2 linked regions of the Caldimonas thermodepolymerans genome follow. The protein of the gene in region 1 interacts with the protein of each later gene in a pairwise test. Links are inferred from orthologs where the notes say so. Each region holds a gene or a part of one and is shown in the gene's direction. Other genes may lie near its edges. The genes, in order: recO and recR.

The links.
Region 2: the proteins of recO (region 1) and recR interact in binary tests that used the Escherichia coli proteins (3 or more experiments, as listed by UniProt). The link is inferred for Caldimonas thermodepolymerans from one-to-one orthologs.

What each region holds. Positions count from the first base shown.
Region 1 is NZ_CP064338.1:940,666-949,748, forward strand. What follows is about bases 6,345-9,083. They hold recO (DNA repair protein RecO), read left to right. Parts: upstream 6,345-7,175; coding sequence 7,176-7,991; downstream 7,992-9,083. Other genes in these bases: era (GTPase Era), read left to right, coding at 6,345-7,159; IS481_RS04660 (pyridoxine 5'-phosphate synthase), read left to right, coding at 7,988-8,782; acpS (holo-ACP synthase), read left to right, coding at 8,779-9,083. Also shown: IS481_RS04620 (MucB/RseB C-terminal domain-containing protein), read left to right, coding at 1-159; IS481_RS04625 (DegQ family serine endoprotease), read left to right, coding at 218-1,687; lepA (translation elongation factor 4), read left to right, coding at 2,241-4,049; lepB (signal peptidase I), read left to right, coding at 4,070-5,035; IS481_RS04640 (DUF4845 domain-containing protein), read left to right, coding at 5,076-5,441; rnc (ribonuclease III), read left to right, coding at 5,484-6,173; more of era, read left to right, coding at 6,245-6,344. UniProt on the Escherichia coli protein: Involved in DNA repair and RecF pathway recombination.
Region 2 is NZ_CP064338.1:2,161,020-2,170,355, reverse strand. The notes cover bases 2,383-5,374. They hold recR (recombination mediator RecR), read left to right. Parts: upstream 2,383-3,580; coding sequence 3,581-4,168; downstream 4,169-5,374. Other genes in these bases: IS481_RS10105 (transglycosylase SLT domain-containing protein), read right to left, coding at 5,370-5,374; IS481_RS10110 (ABC transporter substrate-binding protein), read left to right, coding at 4,283-5,350; IS481_RS10120 (YbaB/EbfC family nucleoid-associated protein), read left to right, coding at 3,226-3,552; dnaX (DNA polymerase III subunit gamma/tau), read left to right, coding at 2,383-3,161. Also shown: pbpC (penicillin-binding protein 1C), read left to right, coding at 1-872; more of dnaX, read left to right, coding at 1,323-2,382; more of IS481_RS10105, read right to left, coding at 5,375-7,016; gloB (hydroxyacylglutathione hydrolase), read right to left, coding at 7,028-7,798; IS481_RS10095 (class I SAM-dependent methyltransferase), read left to right, coding at 7,824-8,633; rnhA (ribonuclease HI), read left to right, coding at 8,704-9,156; IS481_RS10085 (efflux RND transporter periplasmic adaptor subunit), read left to right, coding at 9,278-9,336. UniProt on the Escherichia coli protein: May play a role in DNA repair. It seems to be involved in an RecBC-independent recombinational process of DNA repair. It may act with RecF and RecO.

The sequences.
Region 1 (9,083 bases):
CCCTATGACCCCGCCCGGCATCGCAAGGAGATGCAGATGAGCATGGGCGCCACGCAGACCCTGATGCGCCGCCACGGGGACTGGTGGGTGACGGCGGTCGGGGAAGTGCCGCCGGCCACGCTGCGCATGCTGGTGCAGGGCCTGGAGCGCAAGCCCTGAGCCTGCCTGCGCATTCCGGTGCCGCGCTCGTCGCGGCATCTTTCCGTTGAGGTGATCGATGACTGCAAGAATCCATACAACTGGACGGTTTCGTCATGTGCTGACCGCGCTGCTGGCCGGGGCCTGCCTCGCGCTGGCGCAGCCGGCGCCAGCCCAGTCCACCGGCCGCGACCTGCCCGACTTCACGGTGCTGGTCGAACAGGTGGGCCCCTCGGTCGTGAACATCCGCACCAGCGCGCGCGTGAGCACGCGGCAGTACCCGGGACCGCAGATGGACGAGGAGATGCAGGAGTTCTTCCGGCGCTTCTTCGGCATCCCGTTTCCCGGCCCGCGGGTCGACCCGCGCCGCCAGCAGCGGCCCGAGCAGGAAGAGCTGGTGCCGCGCGGCGTGGGCTCCGGCTTCGTGATCACCTCCGACGGCTACATCATGACCAACGCCCACGTCATCGAGGGCGCCGACGAGGTCTACGTCACGCTGACCGACAAGCGCGAGTTCAAGGCCAAGGTGGTCGGCTCGGACAAGCGCACCGACGTGGCGGTCGTGAAGATCGACGCGACGGGCCTGCCGGCGGTGAAGATCGGTGACGTCGGCAAGCTCAAGGTCGGCGAGTGGGTGATGGCGATCGGCTCGCCGTTCGGGCTGGACAACACCGTCACGGCCGGCATCGTCAGCGCCAAGCAGCGCGAGACCGGCGACTACCTGCCGTTCATCCAGACCGACGTCGCGATCAACCCCGGCAACTCCGGCGGCCCGCTGATCAACCTGCGCGGCGAGGTGGTGGGCATCAACTCGCAGATCTACAGCCGCTCGGGCGGCTTCATGGGCATCTCGTTCGCGATCCCGATCGACGAGGCGATGCGCGTGGCCGACCAGCTGCGCACCACCGGCCGCGTGATCCGCGGACGCATCGGCGTGCAGATCGACCAGGTCACCAAGGAGGTGGCCGAATCCATCGGCCTGGGCAAGCCGGTCGGCGCCCTGGTGCGCAGCGTCGAGGACGACGGCCCGGCGGCCAAGGCCGGCCTCGAGGCAGGCGACATCATCACGCGCTTCGACGGCAAGACCATCGAGCGGGCCTCCGACCTGCCGCGCATCGTCGGCAACACCAAGCCGGGCAGCAAGGTCACGGTGCAGGTGTTCCGGCGCGGCAGCTACCGCGACATCCCGGTCACGGTCGGCGAGTTCGAGCCCGAGCGCAGCGCCAGCGCCGGCACGCCCGAGCCGCGCCCGGGGGGCGCGCCGCTGGCCGCGGCGCAGGACCTGGGCCTGGCAGTGGCCGACCTCACGCCCGCGGAGCGGCGCGAGCTGGGCCTCAAGGGCGGCGTGCGCGTCACCGCCGCCGACGGCCCCGCCGCGCGTGCCGGCCTGCGCGAGGGCGACGTGATCCTGGCGGTGGCCAACGTCGAGGTGCAGGACGTCAAGCAGCTCGAGGCCGTGCTGCGCAAGCTGGACAAGGGCAAGCCCTTCAACGTGCTGTTCCGGCGCGGGGAATGGGCCCAGTACGCCGTGATCCGGCCGGCGCGCTGACCGGTCCGCAAGGCCCCTGCGCAGGGGTCCCGGGAGAACCCGGCAACCAACTAGGTTGTCGGGTTTTTTCATGTGCCAAAAAGTGCGCGCGACAGGCGGGGTCTGGGCGGTGTTGATAAGTCTGTCCGTGAGCGCCCACAAACATCGGGTCGATGCCGGCGATTGCCGGTACATTTCGATAAAATCCGGGCGTCGCGCAGCCCTTTGTCGTTGGACCGCGACGGTAGTCCCGCCCGTTTGAAACTATCCCCAGGCCATCCACATGCGTCTGTGGATAAACTGTGGAAAGTTTTCCCTGTTGGCACGGTGCAACGTCGGCGAAGCAAGCACTGGTGCGGTTTTCAGCGGGGGGTATTTGGCTACAATGGAGGTCCAACAAAGCAGTTGCCATACCTTTTTGTTGGAAGGCGCGTCGCCGGTTGACGCGCCTTTTTTTTAGGCTCCGGCCCGCCTGTGGCGCGAAGGCAGGGCAGGGGCCGCACGGCATGGCGCACCGCCGCGGCCGCATCGACGATCGATGCCGCAGCGGCGGTGGAGCACTCGACCCGCTTTCATGAACCACATCCGCAACTTCTCCATCATTGCCCACATCGACCATGGCAAGTCGACGCTCGCCGATCGCCTGATCCAGCGCTGCGGGGGCTTGAGCGACCGCGAGATGGAAGCGCAGGTGCTCGACTCGATGGACATCGAGCGCGAACGCGGCATCACGATCAAGGCACAGACCGCGGCGCTGCAGTACACCGCACGCGACGGCAAGGTCTACAACCTGAACCTGATCGACACGCCGGGGCACGTGGACTTCAGCTACGAGGTCAGCCGCTCGCTGTCGGCCTGCGAGGGCGCGCTGCTGGTGGTCGACGCCAGCCAGGGCGTCGAGGCGCAGACGGTGGCCAACTGCTACACCGCGATCGAGCTCGGCGTCGAGGTGGTGCCGGTGCTCAACAAGATGGACCTGCCCCAGGCCGACCCGGACCGGGCCAAGGGCGAGATCGAGGACGTCATCGGCATCGACGCGAGCGACGCCATCCCCTGCTCGGCCAAGACCGGCGAGGGCATCGACGAGATCCTGGAGGCCATCGTCACGCGCATGCCGCCGCCGCGCGGCAACCCGGACGCCCCGCTGCGCGCGGTGATCATCGACTCCTGGTTCGACAACTACGTCGGCGTCGTGATGCTGGTGCGGGTGGTCGACGGCCAGCTGAAGAAGGGCGACCGCATCAAGATGATGGCGACCAACGCCGCCTACAACGCCGAGCAGCTGGGGGTGTTCACGCCCAAGTCGGTGCAGCGCGAGTCGCTGCAGGCCGGGGAGGTGGGCTTCGTGATCGCCGGCATCAAGGAGCTGCAGGCGGCCAAGGTGGGCGACACCCTCACCCACGAGAAGAAGACGCCCAACTGCCTGGGACCGGCCAGCGAGCCGCTGCCCGGCTTCAAGGAGATCCAGCCGCAGGTGTTCGCAGGCCTGTACCCGACCGAGGCGAGCGAGTACGACCAGCTGCGCGACGCGCTGGAGAAGCTCAAGCTCAACGACGCCTCGCTGCGCTTCGAGCCGGAGGTCTCGCAGGCGCTGGGCTTCGGCTTCCGCTGCGGCTTCCTGGGCCTGCTGCACATGGAGATCGTGCAGGAGCGCCTGGAGCGCGAGTTCGACCAGGACCTGATCACCACCGCGCCCAGCGTGGTCTACGAGGTCGAGCTCAACGACGGCACGGTGATGCAGGTCGAGAACCCGTCGAAGATGCCCGACCCGGGCCGCATCCGCGAGATCCGCGAACCCATCGTCACGGTGCACCTGTACATGCCGCAGGAGTACGTCGGCCCGGTGATGACGCTGGTCAACCAGAAGCGCGGGGTGCAGGTCAACATGGCCTACCACGGCCGCCAGGTCATGCTGACCTACGACATGCCGCTGGCGGAGATCGTGCTGGACTTCTTCGACAAGCTCAAGAGCGTCTCGCGCGGCTACGCCTCGATGGACTACGAGTTCAAGGAGTACCGTGCGGCCGACGTCGTCAAGGTCGACATGCTGATCAACGGCGAGCGCGTCGACGCGTTGTCGCTGATCGTGCACCGCAGCCAGGCCCAGCACCGCGGCCGCGAGGTGGCGGTCAAGATGCGCGAGATCATCCCGCGCCAGATGTTCGACGTGGCCATCCAGGCCGCCATCGGGGCGAACATCATCGCCCGGGAGACCATCAAGGCGCTGCGCAAGAACGTGCTGGCAAAATGCTACGGCGGTGACATCACCCGCAAGCGCAAGTTGCTGGAAAAACAAAAAGCCGGCAAGAAACGGATGAAGCAGATCGGCACCGTGGAAGTGCCGCAGGAAGCCTTCCTGGCCATCCTTCAAGTCGACGACTGATCCCCTTCACTGGAGTCCGGATGGGACTGCTGACTGCAGCTTTGTATGCCTGCCTGATCGTTTACCTGGGCGGCTGGTATGTGGACGCGTGGCACGGCAACTTCTCGCTGCTGCTGTTCCTGCTCACGCTGGTGACCTTCGCCTTCTGGCTGGCCGAGCGGTTCCATTTCCTGCCGGCGCGCCGGCGCGCCGCGGCGCAGCTGGAGGCGCAGCACGCCGCCCGCCGCGAGGAGCTGGCCCGCCAGGGCATCACGCAGGTGGACGGCGACGTGCAGGCCGCGCGCGAGAAGATCCTGATGCAGCCCTGGTGGCTGGACTGGACCGCCGGCCTGTTCCCGGTGATCTGCATCGTCTTCCTGCTGCGCTCGTTCCTGTTCGAGCCGTTCAAGATCCCGTCCGGCTCGATGGTGCCGACGCTGCTGGTGGGCGACCTGATCCTGGTGAACAAGTTCCACTACGGCGTGCGCCTGCCGGTGCTCAACACCAAGATCATCGAGAACCACACCCCGCAGCGCGGCGACGTGGTGGTGTTCCGCTACCCCAAGGACACCCGCATCGACTACATCAAGCGGGTGGTCGGGGTGCCGGGCGACGAGGTGGCCTACCTCAACAAGCGCCTGACGATCAACGGCCAGCCGGTCGAGATGGCGCCGCTGGGCGAGTACTACAACGAGGACCGGCGCCGCTATGCCCAGATGTATTCCGAGAAGCTCGGCAACGTCGAGCACCGGGTGCTGAACTACAAGGAGGCGCCGCCGTTCATCATCGCGGCCGACGACTTCCCGTTCCGGGAGAACTGCCGCTACAGCGCCGAAGGCGTGACCTGCAAGGTGCCCGAAGGTCACTACTTCATGATGGGTGACAACCGTGACGATTCCCAGGATTCGCGCTACTGGGGCTTCGTGCCGGACGAGAACATCGTCGGGAAGGCCTTTTTGATCTGGATGAATTTGGGTAATCTCGGCCGTATCGGTTCGTTTCAGTGAATAGCAGGCGATGACTTTCATTGGATCCAGGAGCTATGCGATGACCCCCGTTTCCCGGCGCGCCCAGCGCGGCATCACCCTGATCGGTCTGCTGTTCTGGGCCGTCGTCGTGGGTGCCGTGGCGCTGGTGGCGATGAAGGTCTTCCCCACCCTGAACGAGTACTGGACCATCCAGCGCACGGTCAACAAGATCGCGATGGAAGGCGGCACCACGGTGCCGGAGATCCGCGCGGCCTTCGAGCGGCAGAAGCAGATCGAATATTCGATCACCTCGATCTCGGGCCAGGACCTCGAGATCACCAAGGAGAACGACCGCATCGTCGTCAGCTTTGCCTACGACAAGGAAATCCCGCTGATCGAGCCGGTCTACCTGCTGATCAAGTACTCCGGCAGCTCGCGGCGATGACGGGCCGCGGTGCCGGGCGGTCGGCCCGTTGAAGATGTCGGCGTGAGCAGCGATTCCTCCTTGCGGGCGCTGGAGCAGCGGCTCCGGTACCGCTTCCACAATCCCTCGCTGCTGCGGCGGGCGCTGACCCACCGCAGCTTCGGCGCGGACCACAACGAGCGGCTCGAGTTCCTGGGCGACTCGGTGCTGGGCCTGGCGATCTCGGGCCTGCTGTACGAGCGCTTCGCCGGCTCGGACGAGGGCGACCTCTCGCGCGTGCGTGCCAACCTGGTCAAGCAGGGCTCGCTGCACCGCATCGCGCTGGCGCTGGAGCTGCCGGCCTGCCTGCGCCTGGGCGAGGGCGAGGCGCGCAGTGGCGGGGCGCAGCGCCCGTCCATCCTGGCCGACGCGCTGGAGGCGGTGTTCGGCGCGGTCTACCTGGACGGAGGCTTCGAGGCCGCCCGCGCGCTGGTGCAGCGGCTGTTCGGCCCGGCGCTGGACGAACCCGAGCTGCACAGCAGCGCCAAGGACGCCAAGACCGAGTTGCAGGAATGGCTGCAGGCGCGCAAGCTGCCGGTGCCGGTCTACGCCATCGTCGAGACCCGCGGCCACGCCCACCAGCAGCAGTTCCTGGTCAGCTGCAGCGTGCCGGCCCTGTCGGCCAGCGAGCAGGGGCTGGGGCCGTCGCGCCGTGCCGCCGAGCAGGTGGCGGCCCAGGCGATGCTGGCTAAACTCAAGGCCATGGGCCGCTGAGCGCGGCGGCTTCCGTATTGCGATGCAGCATCCGCTGCGAGGGAAGAAAACTGAACGTGGACGCCACCCCCATGCCGCCCGAGGAGTCTGGCGCGGCGCCTGAAGGCCCGCAGCGCTGCGGGCTGATCGCCATCGTCGGCCGCCCCAATGTCGGCAAGTCGACCCTGCTCAACGCCCTGGTGGGGCAGAAGGTCAGCATCACCTCGCGCAAGGCGCAGACCACGCGCCACCGCATCACCGGCATCCGCACGCTGGGGGACACGCAGTACGTCTTCGTCGACACCCCGGGCTTCCAGACCCGCCACAGCAACGCGCTGAACCGCACGCTCAACCGCACCGTGCTGTCCTCGGTCAGCGACGTCGACCTGGTGCTGTTCGTCGTCGAGGCCGGCCGCTTCGGGCTCGACGATGCCAAGGTGCTGGCGCTGATCCCGCCGGACAAGCCCACCGTGCTGGTGGCCAACAAGCTGGACAAGGTGGTGCGCCGCGCCGAGCTGGCGCCCTGGCTCAAGAGCATGCAGGAGCGCCACCCGTTCGTGGAGTTCGTGCCGCTGTCGGCCAAGCGCCCGGACCAGGTCAAGCGCCTGCTGGAGATCGTGCGCCCCTACCTGCCCGAGCAGCCGTGGTGGTACGAGGAAGACGCGCTGACCGACCGCAGCGAGCGGTTCCTGGCCAGCGAGATCGTGCGCGAGAAGCTGTTCCGCCTCACCGGCGACGAGCTGCCCTACAGCTCGACGGTGATGATCGAGAAGTTCGAGGAAGAGGGCCGGCTGCGCCGCATCGCGGCGACCATCATCGTCGAGCGCGAGTCGCACAAGGCCATCGTGATCGGCGACGGCGGCGAGCGCCTCAAGCGCATCGGCACCGAGGCGCGCCAGGAGCTGGAGAAGCTGCTCGACGCCAAGGTGTTCCTCGAGCTGTGGGTCAAGGTGCGCTCCGGCTGGGCCGACGACGAGGAGCGCCTGCGCAGCTATGGCTACGAGTGAGCCGGGCTGAACGACGATGGCGACCTCCCGCGGACGCGGGCCGGGCGCGCGCGCGGCGCACCGCGTGCAGGGCGAGCCGGCCTATGTGCTGCACCGCTACGACTGGAGCGAATCCAGCCTGATCCTGGACCTGTTCACGCGCGACCACGGCCGCGTCGCGGTGGTCGCCAAGGGGGCCAAGCGCCCCTATTCTCAGCTGCGCCCGGTGCTGCTGCCGTTCCAGCGCCTGGTCGTGGGCTACAGCAGCCGCGAGGAAGAGGGCGGCGAGGTGCACACGCTCAAGAGCGCCGAATGGGCGGGCGGCAGCGCGATGCTGACCGGCGCGCCGCTGCTGACCGGCTTCTACCTCAACGAGCTGCTGATGAAGCTGCTCGCGCGCGCCGACCCGCACCCGGTGCTGTTCGACGTCTACGCGCGCACGCTGCCGTACCTGTCGGCGGCGGACGACCTGCGGGTGCAGGCCGCGCTGCGCGCCTTCGAGCTGCTGCTGCTGCGCGAGCTGGGCGTGCTGCCGCAGCTGGACCTCGCGACGCTGACGCACACGCCGGTGCAGCCCGAGGCGCGTTACCTGCTGCACGGCGAGGCGGGGGTGGTGGAGGCCGACCGGCCGGAAGGGGCGCTGTCCGGGCGCACGCTGCTGGCGCTGCAGCGCGCGCTGGAGGCCGACGGCCTGGAGCCGCTGCAGGCCGCCTGCGCGACCGCCTTGCCCGAGCTGAGGACGGCGCTGCGTGCCCTGCTTCACTATCATGTCGGTACGCCGCAGCTGCGCACGCGCCAGATGATGATGGACGTGCAGCGGCTGCTCGACCGCAACCAGCCGCCTGCCCGATGAACCCGCTCGTCGCTCCCGAACCGTCCGCCCGCCACGGCGTGACCGCCTTGTCGGTCAACCTCAACAAGGTGGCGCTGCTGCGCAACACGCGCCACCTGGGCATCCCCAGCGTGACCCGCGCCGCCACCCTGGTGCTGGAAGCCGGGGCCCAGGGCCTGACCGTGCATCCGCGTCCCGACGGGCGGCACATCCGCGCGCACGACGTGCACGAGCTGGCCGAGCTGCTGCAGGACTGGCCGCACGTCGAGTTCAACATCGAGGGCAACCCCTTCCACAACCTGATGGACTTCGTGCGCGCGGTACGGCCGCACCAGTGCACCTTCGTGCCCGACGACGTCGGCCAGTTCACCTCCGACCACGGCTGGAGCTTCCCGCAGGACGCCGAGCGGCTCAAGCCGCTGATCGCCGAGGCCCAGGCGCTGGGCGTGCGGGTGAGCCTGTTCATGGACCCGGTGCCCGAGGCGATGGCCGCCGCGGCCGCCTGCGGTGCCGACCGCATCGAGCTCTACACCGAGGGCTATGCGCGTGCCCACCTGAACGGCCAGGCCGCGCAGGCGCTGCCGGCCTACGTTGCCGCGGCCGAGGCGGCGATGGCCAGCGGGCTGGGGGTCAACGCCGGGCACGACCTGAACCGCGACAACCTGACCGACTTCCTGCGCGCCGTGCCCGGCGTGCAGGAGGTGTCCATCGGCCACGCCTTCATCGCCGACGCGCTCGAGCTGGGCTATGCCGGGACGGTGCGCGACTACCTGCGCTGCATCCAGCGGGCCTACGCGCCCCAGGCGCGATGATCTACGGCATCGGCACGGACGTCTGCGACATCCGCCGCATGCGCGAGACCTGGGAGCGCCGCGGCGAGCGCTTCGCGCTGAAGGTGCTGGGCCCGCACGAGATCGAGGTGTTCCGCACCCGCTACGCCAAGGTGCCCGCGCGCGGCATCGCCTACCTGGCGACGCGCTTTTCCGCCAAGGAAGCGTTTTCCAAGGCCATCGGGCTGGGCATGCGCATGCCGATGACCTGGCGCGCCTGCGAGGTGGTCAAGGCGCCGAGCGGCAAGCCCGAGATCCGCCTGCACGGCGCGCTGGCCGAGTG
Region 2 (9,336 bases), 1.2 Mb from region 1 along the record:
GCCTGACGCCCGACGCGCCGCGCGTCGAGGCACCGCTGATGAGCGCCGGGGCGGCCTACATCGTGCGCGACATCCTCGAATCGGGCGGCCATCCGGACCGCCCGTCCTCCACCGCCCGCCGGCACGTGGCCTGGAAGACCGGCACCAGCTTCGGCTTCCGCGACGCCTGGGCGGTGGGCGTGACCGACGAGTACACGGTGGGGGTGTGGGTGGGGCGCCCGGACGGCACGCCCAACCCCGGCTTCTTCGGCGCCAACGTGGCCGCGCCGCTGCTGCATGACATCGTCGACGCGCTGCCGCCGGTCTCGCCCGCGGCCGCCGCGACGCGCCGCCGTCCCGACAGCGTGAGGGCGGTGACCATCTGCTGGCCGCTCGGCCTGCGTGTCGAGGCCACCGACCCGGCGCACTGCCTGGTGCGCCGCACCGGCTGGGCCTTGAACGGCGGCGTGCCGCCCACCTTGCCCGACCGCGCGCGCAGCGGCGGGCTGCTGGTCAGCCTGGCCGGCTGTGGCCGCAGCGGGCACGCGGTGCGCTGGCCCACGGCGCTGGAGCCCTGGCTGCGTGCCCCGGTGCCCGAGGGCTGCGACCGCTCGCTCGACGGCGGCACCGCGCTGCGCATCGCCGGGCTGGAGCATGGCGCGCTGCTGCGCCCGGCGCCGGGCCGGCAGCACGTCGACGTGCACCTGAGCGTGCTGGGCACCGCCAGCGCCGCGCAGCCGGTCTACTGGCTGGTCGACGGGGTGCAGCAGCGCCGTGCGTCCGCGCGCGAGGCGGTCACGCTGCAGTTCCGCAGCAACGGCCGGCACAGCATCACCGCGCTGGACGGGCAGGGGCGCTTCCACCGCATCGAGGTGGTGGTCCGGGGCGTGTGAGGGGGCGAGGACGCTGCCGTGCACGGGCACGCAGCGCAGGAGAAGAGATGGTCGGGGTGAGATGATTCGAACATCCGACCCACTGCTCCCAAAGCAGTTGCGCTACCAGGCTGCGCTACACCCCGAGGCCAAGAATTCTATCTGCGGTTTGCACCGGCACCCAAGAACGGCCTCGGGCGGGCGGCGCACCGGCGCCCGGACATCTGCGTCACGGGCGGGCAGGAGCGGAAGAGGAAAGGTGACGAGCCTTAACCCCGGCACTGGTCGCAACGGTTAGGGCTGCTTCGTTCCCGACCTGACCCGGTTGGCCGCGCTCCCATGCGGGGAGGCCCGTCAGGGACGGATTGTAGGCCACCTCGGGGAAGTCCCCGGGGCGGACGCGGCCGTTGCCCTCATGCGTCGCGCGAACTGCGGACGGGGCGGTGGATGCCGCCCCGTAGAATCGCGGCCATGAGCTACCTCGTTCTTGCCCGCAAGTACCGGCCACGCACCTTCGAGCAGATGGTCGGGCAAGAGCACGTGGTGCAGGCCCTGTCCAACGCGCTGACGCAGCAGCGCCTGCACCACGCCTACCTGTTCACCGGCACGCGCGGCGTGGGCAAGACCACGGTCTCGCGCATCCTCGCCAAGTCGCTCAACTGCCAGGGCGCGGACGGGCAGGGCGGCATCACCGCCACGCCCTGCGGCGTGTGCCAGGCCTGCCGCGACATCGACGCCGGCCGCTTCGTCGACTACGTCGAGCTGGACGCGGCCTCCAACCGCGGCGTCGAGGAGATCTCGCTGCTGCTGGACCAGGCGGCCTACAAGCCGGTCGTGGGCCGCTTCAAGGTCTACATGATCGACGAGGTCCACATGCTCTCCAACTTCGCGTTCAACGCGATGTTGAAGACGCTGGAGGAGCCGCCCGAATACCTGAAGTTCGTGCTGGCCACGACCGACCCGCAGAAGGTGCCGGTCACGGTGCTGTCGCGCTGCCTGCAGTTCAACCTGCGCCCGATGGCGCCCGAGACCGTGCTCGAGCACCTGCAGCGCGTGCTCGCGGCTGAGCAGATCGAGGCCGAGCCGGGCGCGCTGCGCCTGCTCGCGCGCGCCGCACGCGGCTCGATGCGCGACGCGCTGTCGCTGACCGACCAGGCGATCGCCTTCGGTTCCGGCGTGCTGTACGAGGAGGGCGTGCGGCGGATGCTGGGCGCGGTGGACCGCAGCCATGTCTACCGACTGATCGAGCACCTGGCCGCCGGCGACGGCGCGGCGGTGGTGGCGCTGGTGCAGGAGATGCGTGCGCAGGGCCTGTCGGCACCCGGGGCGCTGGAAGAGATGTCCAGCGTGCTGCAGCAGATGGCGGTGTTCCAGGTCGTGCCCGAGGCGGCCGACGAGAACGATCCCGACGTGCAGGTGCTGCAGCGCCTGGCGGGCCTCCTGCCGCCCGACGAGACGCAGCTGCTCTACAGCATCGCGCTGCACGGGCGCAACGAGCTGGGCCTGGCGCCCGACGAATACAGCGGCATGACCATGGTGCTGCTGCGCATGCTGGCTTTCAAGCCGGCGCAGGGCGGCGCCGGCAAGGCCGCCGCGGCCCCGCTGCAGCGTACCGTGACCGCCAGCACCCGGGTCGCCCCGCGGGCGGCCCCGCCGACGGTGGCGCGGCCTGCCGCGGCAGCGCCGCCTGCACCCGCATCCGCACGCCCCGCGCTGCGTCCCGCTGCGACGCCGGTGGCTGCCCCGCGCGCTGCGGCGCAGGCGCCGGTCGCACCGGCCCGCCCCGCGCTGCGCGAGCCCGAACCGCCGCCGCCCTGGGTCGACGCCCCGTTGCCCGACGAGGAGCCGGCCGCGCCGGCGCCTGCGCGCGCCCGGGCCGCACCGCCGGCCGAGGAGGCCGCGCCGATCCTGGTGCCGTCCTCGGCGTTGGGCGATCGCTGGCAGGAGCTGGTAGGCCAGATGTGCGAGCGCGAGCTGATCAGTGCCCTGGTGCGCGAGCTGGCCATGCAGGCGCAGCTGCTGTCGGCCGACGGGCCGGCATGGCGCCTGCGCGTCGAGCGCGAGACGCTGGCGACCGATTCGGCACGTGGCAAGCTGCAGGCGGCGCTGTCCGAGGTGCTCGGGCAGCCGCTGACGCTGGCGCTGGAGGTCGGCCCCACCGAGGACACCCCGGCGCGGCGCGAGGCGGCCCGCCGCGCGCAACGCCAGCGCGAGGCCGAACAGCTGATCCAGAACGACCCGCTGGTGGTGTCGCTGATGCAGCAGTTCAGCACCGCGCGCATCGTGCCCGGCTCGATCCGGCCGCTGTGACGATCACGACCACAACCGCAGGCACCGTCCTGCACCCGTCAAGAACCCGAGAAAGGACGACGCAATGATCAAAGGTCAACTCGCTGGCCTGATGAAGCAGGCCCAGCAGATGCAGGAAAACCTCAAGCGCGCGCAGGAGGAGCTGGCGCAGCTGGAGGTCGAGGGGCAGTCCGGTGCCGGCCTGGTCAAGGTGCTGATGACCTGCAAGCACGACGTCAAGCGCGTCACCATCGACCCCAGCCTGCTGGCGGACGACAAGGAGATGCTCGAGGACCTGGTTGCCGCGGCCTTCAACGACGCGGTGCGCCGCGCCGAGGAAGTGAGCCAGGAGAAGATGGCCAAGCTGACCGCCGGCATGCCGCTGCCGCCGGGCATGAAGTTCCCGTTCTGATCCCCCGAGCTCTTCCTTGCAGACTGCCATGAGCCGATCGGCCCTCGACGCGCTGGTGGAGGCCTTGCGCCGCCTGCCGGGCGTGGGGCCCAAGTCGGCCTCGCGCATGGCCTTCCACCTGCTGCAGCACGACCAGGAAGGCGCGCGGTTGCTGGCGCGTGCGCTCGACGCCGCGCTGGAGCGGGTGCGCCACTGCCGGCGCTGCAACACCTTCACCGAGCACGAGGTCTGCGAGACCTGCCTGGACCCGCAGCGCGACGCCACGCAGCTGTGCGTGGTGGAGACCCCGGCGGACCAGGCCGCGGTGGAGCGCACCGGCAGCTACAAGGGCCTGTACTTCGTGCTGATGGGCCGCCTCAGCCCCCTGGACGGCATCGGCCCGCGCGAGATCGCGATGCAGCGCCTGTTCGAGCGGGCCACCGACGGCCAGGTGCGCGAGGTCATCGTCGCGACCAACTTCACCGCCGAGGGCGAGGCCACCGCCCATGTGCTCGCCGAGGGCCTCAAGGCCCAGGGCCTGCGGGTGACCCGGCTGGCGCGCGGCGTGCCGGTGGGCAGCGAGCTCGAGTACGTGGACCTGGGCACCATCGCCCACGCGCTGGTCGACCGGCGCTGAGTCCCGCCCGGCCGCCGTGCGGCCGCCTTGACGCCGGGCAAGGCACCCGGGGAGTTTCCCTGCCCGGAGCGCACCGGATTGGATCGCACCGGTGCGCCGCCTACGCTCCCTCACATGGCGCGTCCCTCGCATGTCCTGTCCATCCCGCTGCAGCGCCGCGGCATGTTGCGTGCGCTGGGGGTGGCCGCGTGCGCGACGGTGGCGTCGCCCGGGCGGTGGGCCCGGCCGGCACCGAACCGGGTGCGGGTGGCGCTCGAGCGGGAAGGGTCGCTCGCGCACCTGCCGCTCATCGTCGCGCAACGGCTCGGCTATTTCCGCCAGGAAGGGCTGGACGTGGTGCTGATCGAGCTGGCCGGGGCGGCCGCGGTGTTCGAGGCCGTCCAGGCCGGCCGCGCGGAGGCCGGTTCAGGGCCGTACCTCGGCGTGCTGCAGCGGCAGCTGCGCGGCGAGGCCGTGCAGACCATCGTGCTGCAGGGGCGCGTGCCGCAGGTCGCGCTCGGGGTGTCGGTGCGGCTGCTGCCCGCGTATCGCGGCCCGGGCGACCTGCGCGGGCGGCGCATCGGCGTGCCGGCACCGGGGACGATGGGCCACGTGCTCGCGCGCCTGTGGCTGGCCCGCGAGGCGGTGGCGCCCGACGAGGTCGAATGGGTGAGCCTCGCGCCGGTGAACAGCGCCGTGCTGGCGCTGCGCTCGGGCGAGGTCGACGCGCTCAGCCATCTCGAGCCGGGCATGACGCAGCTCGAGCAGAAGGGAGAGCTGCGCACCATCGCCGACGCCCGCACGCTCAAGGGCGCGCAGCAGGTGTTCGGCGGACCTTTGCCCGGCACCTGCCTGTTCGTCCCGCAAGCGTCCGTCACGCGCCAGGGCGCGGCCTGCCAGGCGCTGGTCAACGGCGTGGCGCGGGCGCTGGCCTGGCTGCAGACGGCGCAGCCGCAGGACATCATCTCGACGGTGCCCGAGGCCTCCATGATGGGCGACCGCGCGCTGTACCTGGCCTCGTTCTACCGCCTGCGCGAGTCCTATTCGCCGGACGGGCTGCTGGGCGAGGCGGGCGGGCGCACGGCGTGGAACGTGGTGACCCTCCTGGGCGAGGGACGCGAGGCCCGGGCCGAGGAGGTGCTGGCGCGCAGCTACACCAACGAGTTCGCCGAGCGGGCGCGCACCAGGCTCAGCAAGACCTGAGCGTCCCGGCACCCGCGGATCAGTTGCGTGCGACGTTGACGCGCGACTTGGACTTGCCGTTGCCCTTGGCCGCGGTGCGGGTGCCGGCGGCCTTCTTCTTCGAGGCCGTGCGCGTGGAGGCCTTGGAGGACTTGGAGGACTTGCCGGTGCGCGCCACGGCGGTCGAGGCCTTGGCCTTGCCGGGCTTGTAGACCACCACGCGCTGGCCGGCGGCGAAGCGGGCCGAGGGGCTCACGCCGTTCCATTGCGCCAGGTCGGCCGCCCGCACGCCCACGCGGCGCGCCAGGGCGGCCACGGTTTCGCGGCCCTTGGCACGCACGACGACGCGGCGGCCGCTGCCGCCTTCGGGCACCAGCGACATCACCGCGTTGTCGGCCACCTCGGCGGACACGTCCTCGGTGTGCTTGTGCGGATGGCGCGGAACGAGCAGCGTGGAGCCGGCACGCACCATCATGCGCGGCGGGATCTTGTTGATCCGGCGCAGCTCGTCTTCGCTCATGCCGGCGCGCTTGGCGGCGTCGGCCACCTTCATCGTCGTGGGCACCACCCAGGCGGTCCAGCTGGCCAGCGGGCCTTCGTGGTCGCTCAGGTTGCGGATGAAGCGGCGCGCGTTGTCGTAGGGCAGCAGGATCTGCGGCGTGCCGGCAGCCAGGATCACCGGCTTGTTCATCTGCGGGTTGAGCGCGCGGAACTCGTCCATCGGCAGCTCGGCGAGCCGGGCGGCCAGGTCGACGTCGATGTCGCGCTGGATCGCCACCGTCAGGAAGTACGGGTGGTTCTCGATCGGGGTCAGCGCCAGGCCGTAGGCGGCCGGGTTGGCCACGATGTTCTTGATCGCCTGCAGCTTGGGGACGTAGTAGCGCGTCTCGGTCGGCATGCGCAGGCTGGCGTAGTCGGTGGGCAGGCCGGCGCGCTGGTTGCGCGCGATGGCACGCTGCACGCTGCCTTCGCCCCAGTTGTAGGCCGCCAGCGCCAGGTGCCAGTCACCGAACATGCCGTAGAGCTTGCCCAGGTAGTCCAGCGCGGCGCGCGTGGAGGCAAGCACGTCGCGGCGTTCGTCGCGGAAGATGTTCTGCGTGAGGTCGTAGTGCTTGCCGGTGGAGGGAATGAACTGCCACATGCCCGAGGCCTTCGCGACCGACATCGCCTGCGGGTTGAAGGCGCTCTCGATGAAGGGCAGCAGCGCCAGTTCGGTCGGCATGCCGCGGTATTCGACTTCCTCGACGATGTGGAACAGGTAGCGGCTGGCGCGCTCGGTCATGCGCTGCACGTAGTCCGGCCGAGAGGCGTAGTACTGCTCGCGGTTCTTCACCAGATCGCCTTCCAGGTCGGGCATCGCGAAGCCGCGGCGGATGCGCTCCCACAGGTCGTTCTGCTGCACCGCCGCGGGGTCCGGGGCCTGGCCGGGGTGGGTGGCCGATGCCGGGTTGACCTCGGGGTCCTCGACGATCACGGCCGCGTCGGCGTTGTCGTCCTGCTCCGACCCGGATTCCAGCAGGGCCATCAGGGCCGCCTCGCTGGGCACATCGGTGAGCTGGGGGGCAGGGCGGGGGGCCGCAGCGCTGGCGGCAGCCGCGGGCGTCGGGGCGCCGGCCGGCGCGGGGGCCGTGGCACAGCCGGTCGTCAGCAGGACCGCGGCGATGCCGAAGGCGGCGCCCAGGCGCATCAGCAGATGCTTCATCGGAATTCGTTCTTCCATTGTCGGAGCGCGGCCAGCACGGCGACGGGATCGTCGGCGGGCGTGCCGCGAGCGCGCAGCGTGGCCGCCACGGCGGGCTGGTCACAGCGCAGGAATGGGTTGATCTGCCGTTCCAGCCCGATGGAGCTGGGCAGCGTCGGCTCGCCGCGGGCGCGCAACGCCTCGCAGTGGGCGAGGTGGGCGGCGATCTGCGCATTGCCGGGCTCGGCGGCCTGCGCAAAGCGCAGGTTGCTCAGCGTGTACTCGTGGGCGCAGCACACGCGCGTGTCGGCCGGCAGGGCCGCCAGCTTGCCGAGCGAGGCGTGCATCTGCGCCGGCGTGCCCTCGAAGAGCCGTCCGCAGCCGGCGGAAAACAGCGTGTCGCCGCAGAAGAGCACCGGCGCGCCGTCGAGGTCCTCGCACCAGTAGGCCACGTGCCCGCCGGTGTGGCCCGGCACGTCCAGCACCTGGAAGCGCAGCCCGTTCCAGCGGGCTTCGTCACCTTCGGACACAGGCGTGCAGGGCACCGGCATGCTCTCATGGGCAGGCCCGTAGACCGGGCCATCGAGCACATCCAGCAGTTGCTGCAGTCCGCCGACGTGGTCGCCGTGGTGGTGCGTCACTAGAATGCCCGTCAATCGGAGCCCGCCAGCCTGCAGGGCGTCCGTCACTGGCGTTGCTTCTCCCGGATCGACGACGAGGGCCTGCAGGCCATCGTGGATCATCCAGACGTAGTTGTCGGTGAATGCGGGCAGGGCAACCAGTTTCATGACGCAAAGCGCGCAAATTATAAGTTTGGATGAGTGGCTGCTCACGCCGACGGGCCGGTATTTGTTGGCGTGGGAGCAACAGCAGATCGATGCGGCGGTGGGCGACGTGTTCGGATTCCATGCCGTCCAGCTGGGCCTGCCGCAGCTCGGCGGCCTGGTGCAGAACCGCATGCCGCACCGCTGGCTGGCCCTGGACCGGCCGCCGGCGGCGCCGACGGAGGCCCCTGCGCCGCCCGGCGAGGCCGCGCCGCCGCGCCCGCACGGCGTGCCCTGGGCATTGCTGACCGACTTCCACGCGTTGCCGTTCGAGACACAGAGCCTGGACCTGGTGATCCTGCCACACACGCTCGAGCTGGCCGGCGACCCGCACCAGACGCTGCGCGAGGTGGAGCGGGTGCTGGTGCCCGAGGGGCGGGTGGTGGTGGTCGGCCTCAACCCGGCGAGCCTGTGGTGGCTGCAGCACCGCCTGTCCGGGCTGTGCCGGCGCCTGGGCTTCGGCCGTGGCGTGCTGCCTGACACCGGCGACCTGATCGGCTACTGGCGGCTGTGCGACTGGCTGCGGCTGCTGAACTTCGAGATCGGCCAGGGCCGCTTCGGCTGTTACCGTCCGGCCACGCGGACCGAGCTGTGGCTGGAGCGTTTCCGCTGGATCGAGCCCTGGGGCGAGCGCTGGTGGCCGGTGCTGGGCGCGGTGTACTTCCTCACCGCGGTCAAGCGCGTGCGCGGCATGCGACTGATCGGCCCGGCCTGGAAGCGCAAGGAGGCGCGCTCGGCCCGGGTGGTGGCCGCCTCGCGCACCCAGCGGCTCGGCGGCCGCGGCGGCCATCGTGCCTGAGGGCGGTGGGCCGGCCCCAATCCGCTTCTTTTCTTCCCTGACGACAACCTGCAACCCACACGACACAGACATGGCCACAGGCATTTCGCGTCCCCAGGTGGTGATCTATACCGACGGCGCCTGCAAGGGCAATCCCGGCCCGGGCGGCTGGGGCGCCTGGTTGCGCTCCGGTTCCCACGAGAAGGAACTTTTCGGCGGCGAACCGGCGACGACCAACAATCGCATGGAACTGATGGCCGTCATCGAGGCTCTAGCCAGTCTGAAGCGCAGCTGCGACGTCCACATCTACACGGACAGCGAGTACGTCCGCAAAGGCATCACCGAGTGGATCCACGGCTGGAAAACCCGGGGCTGGAAGACGGCCGACCGCAAACCGGTGAAAAATGCGGAACTCTGGCAGCGGCTCGATGCGCTGGCATCCCTGCATCAGGTCAGCTGGCACTGGGTGAAAGGCCATGCCGGTGATCCGGGCAACGAGCGTGCGGATGCGCTGGCCAACCGGGGGGTGGCCAGCGTGGCCTGAAGGCTGCTTTCCCGAACTGCGCGAACCGCGTCGCATCCGGCCGCGGGGCGTGTGAAGAAATGTGAATCGGACGGGCCGCGAGACGTTACATTGCGCCCTGCACTCCACGACAGACACCTACATGAAGAAGTTGCACGCCACCGTTGCCGTCGTTGGTATCGCCATCGCCAGCCTTGCTGC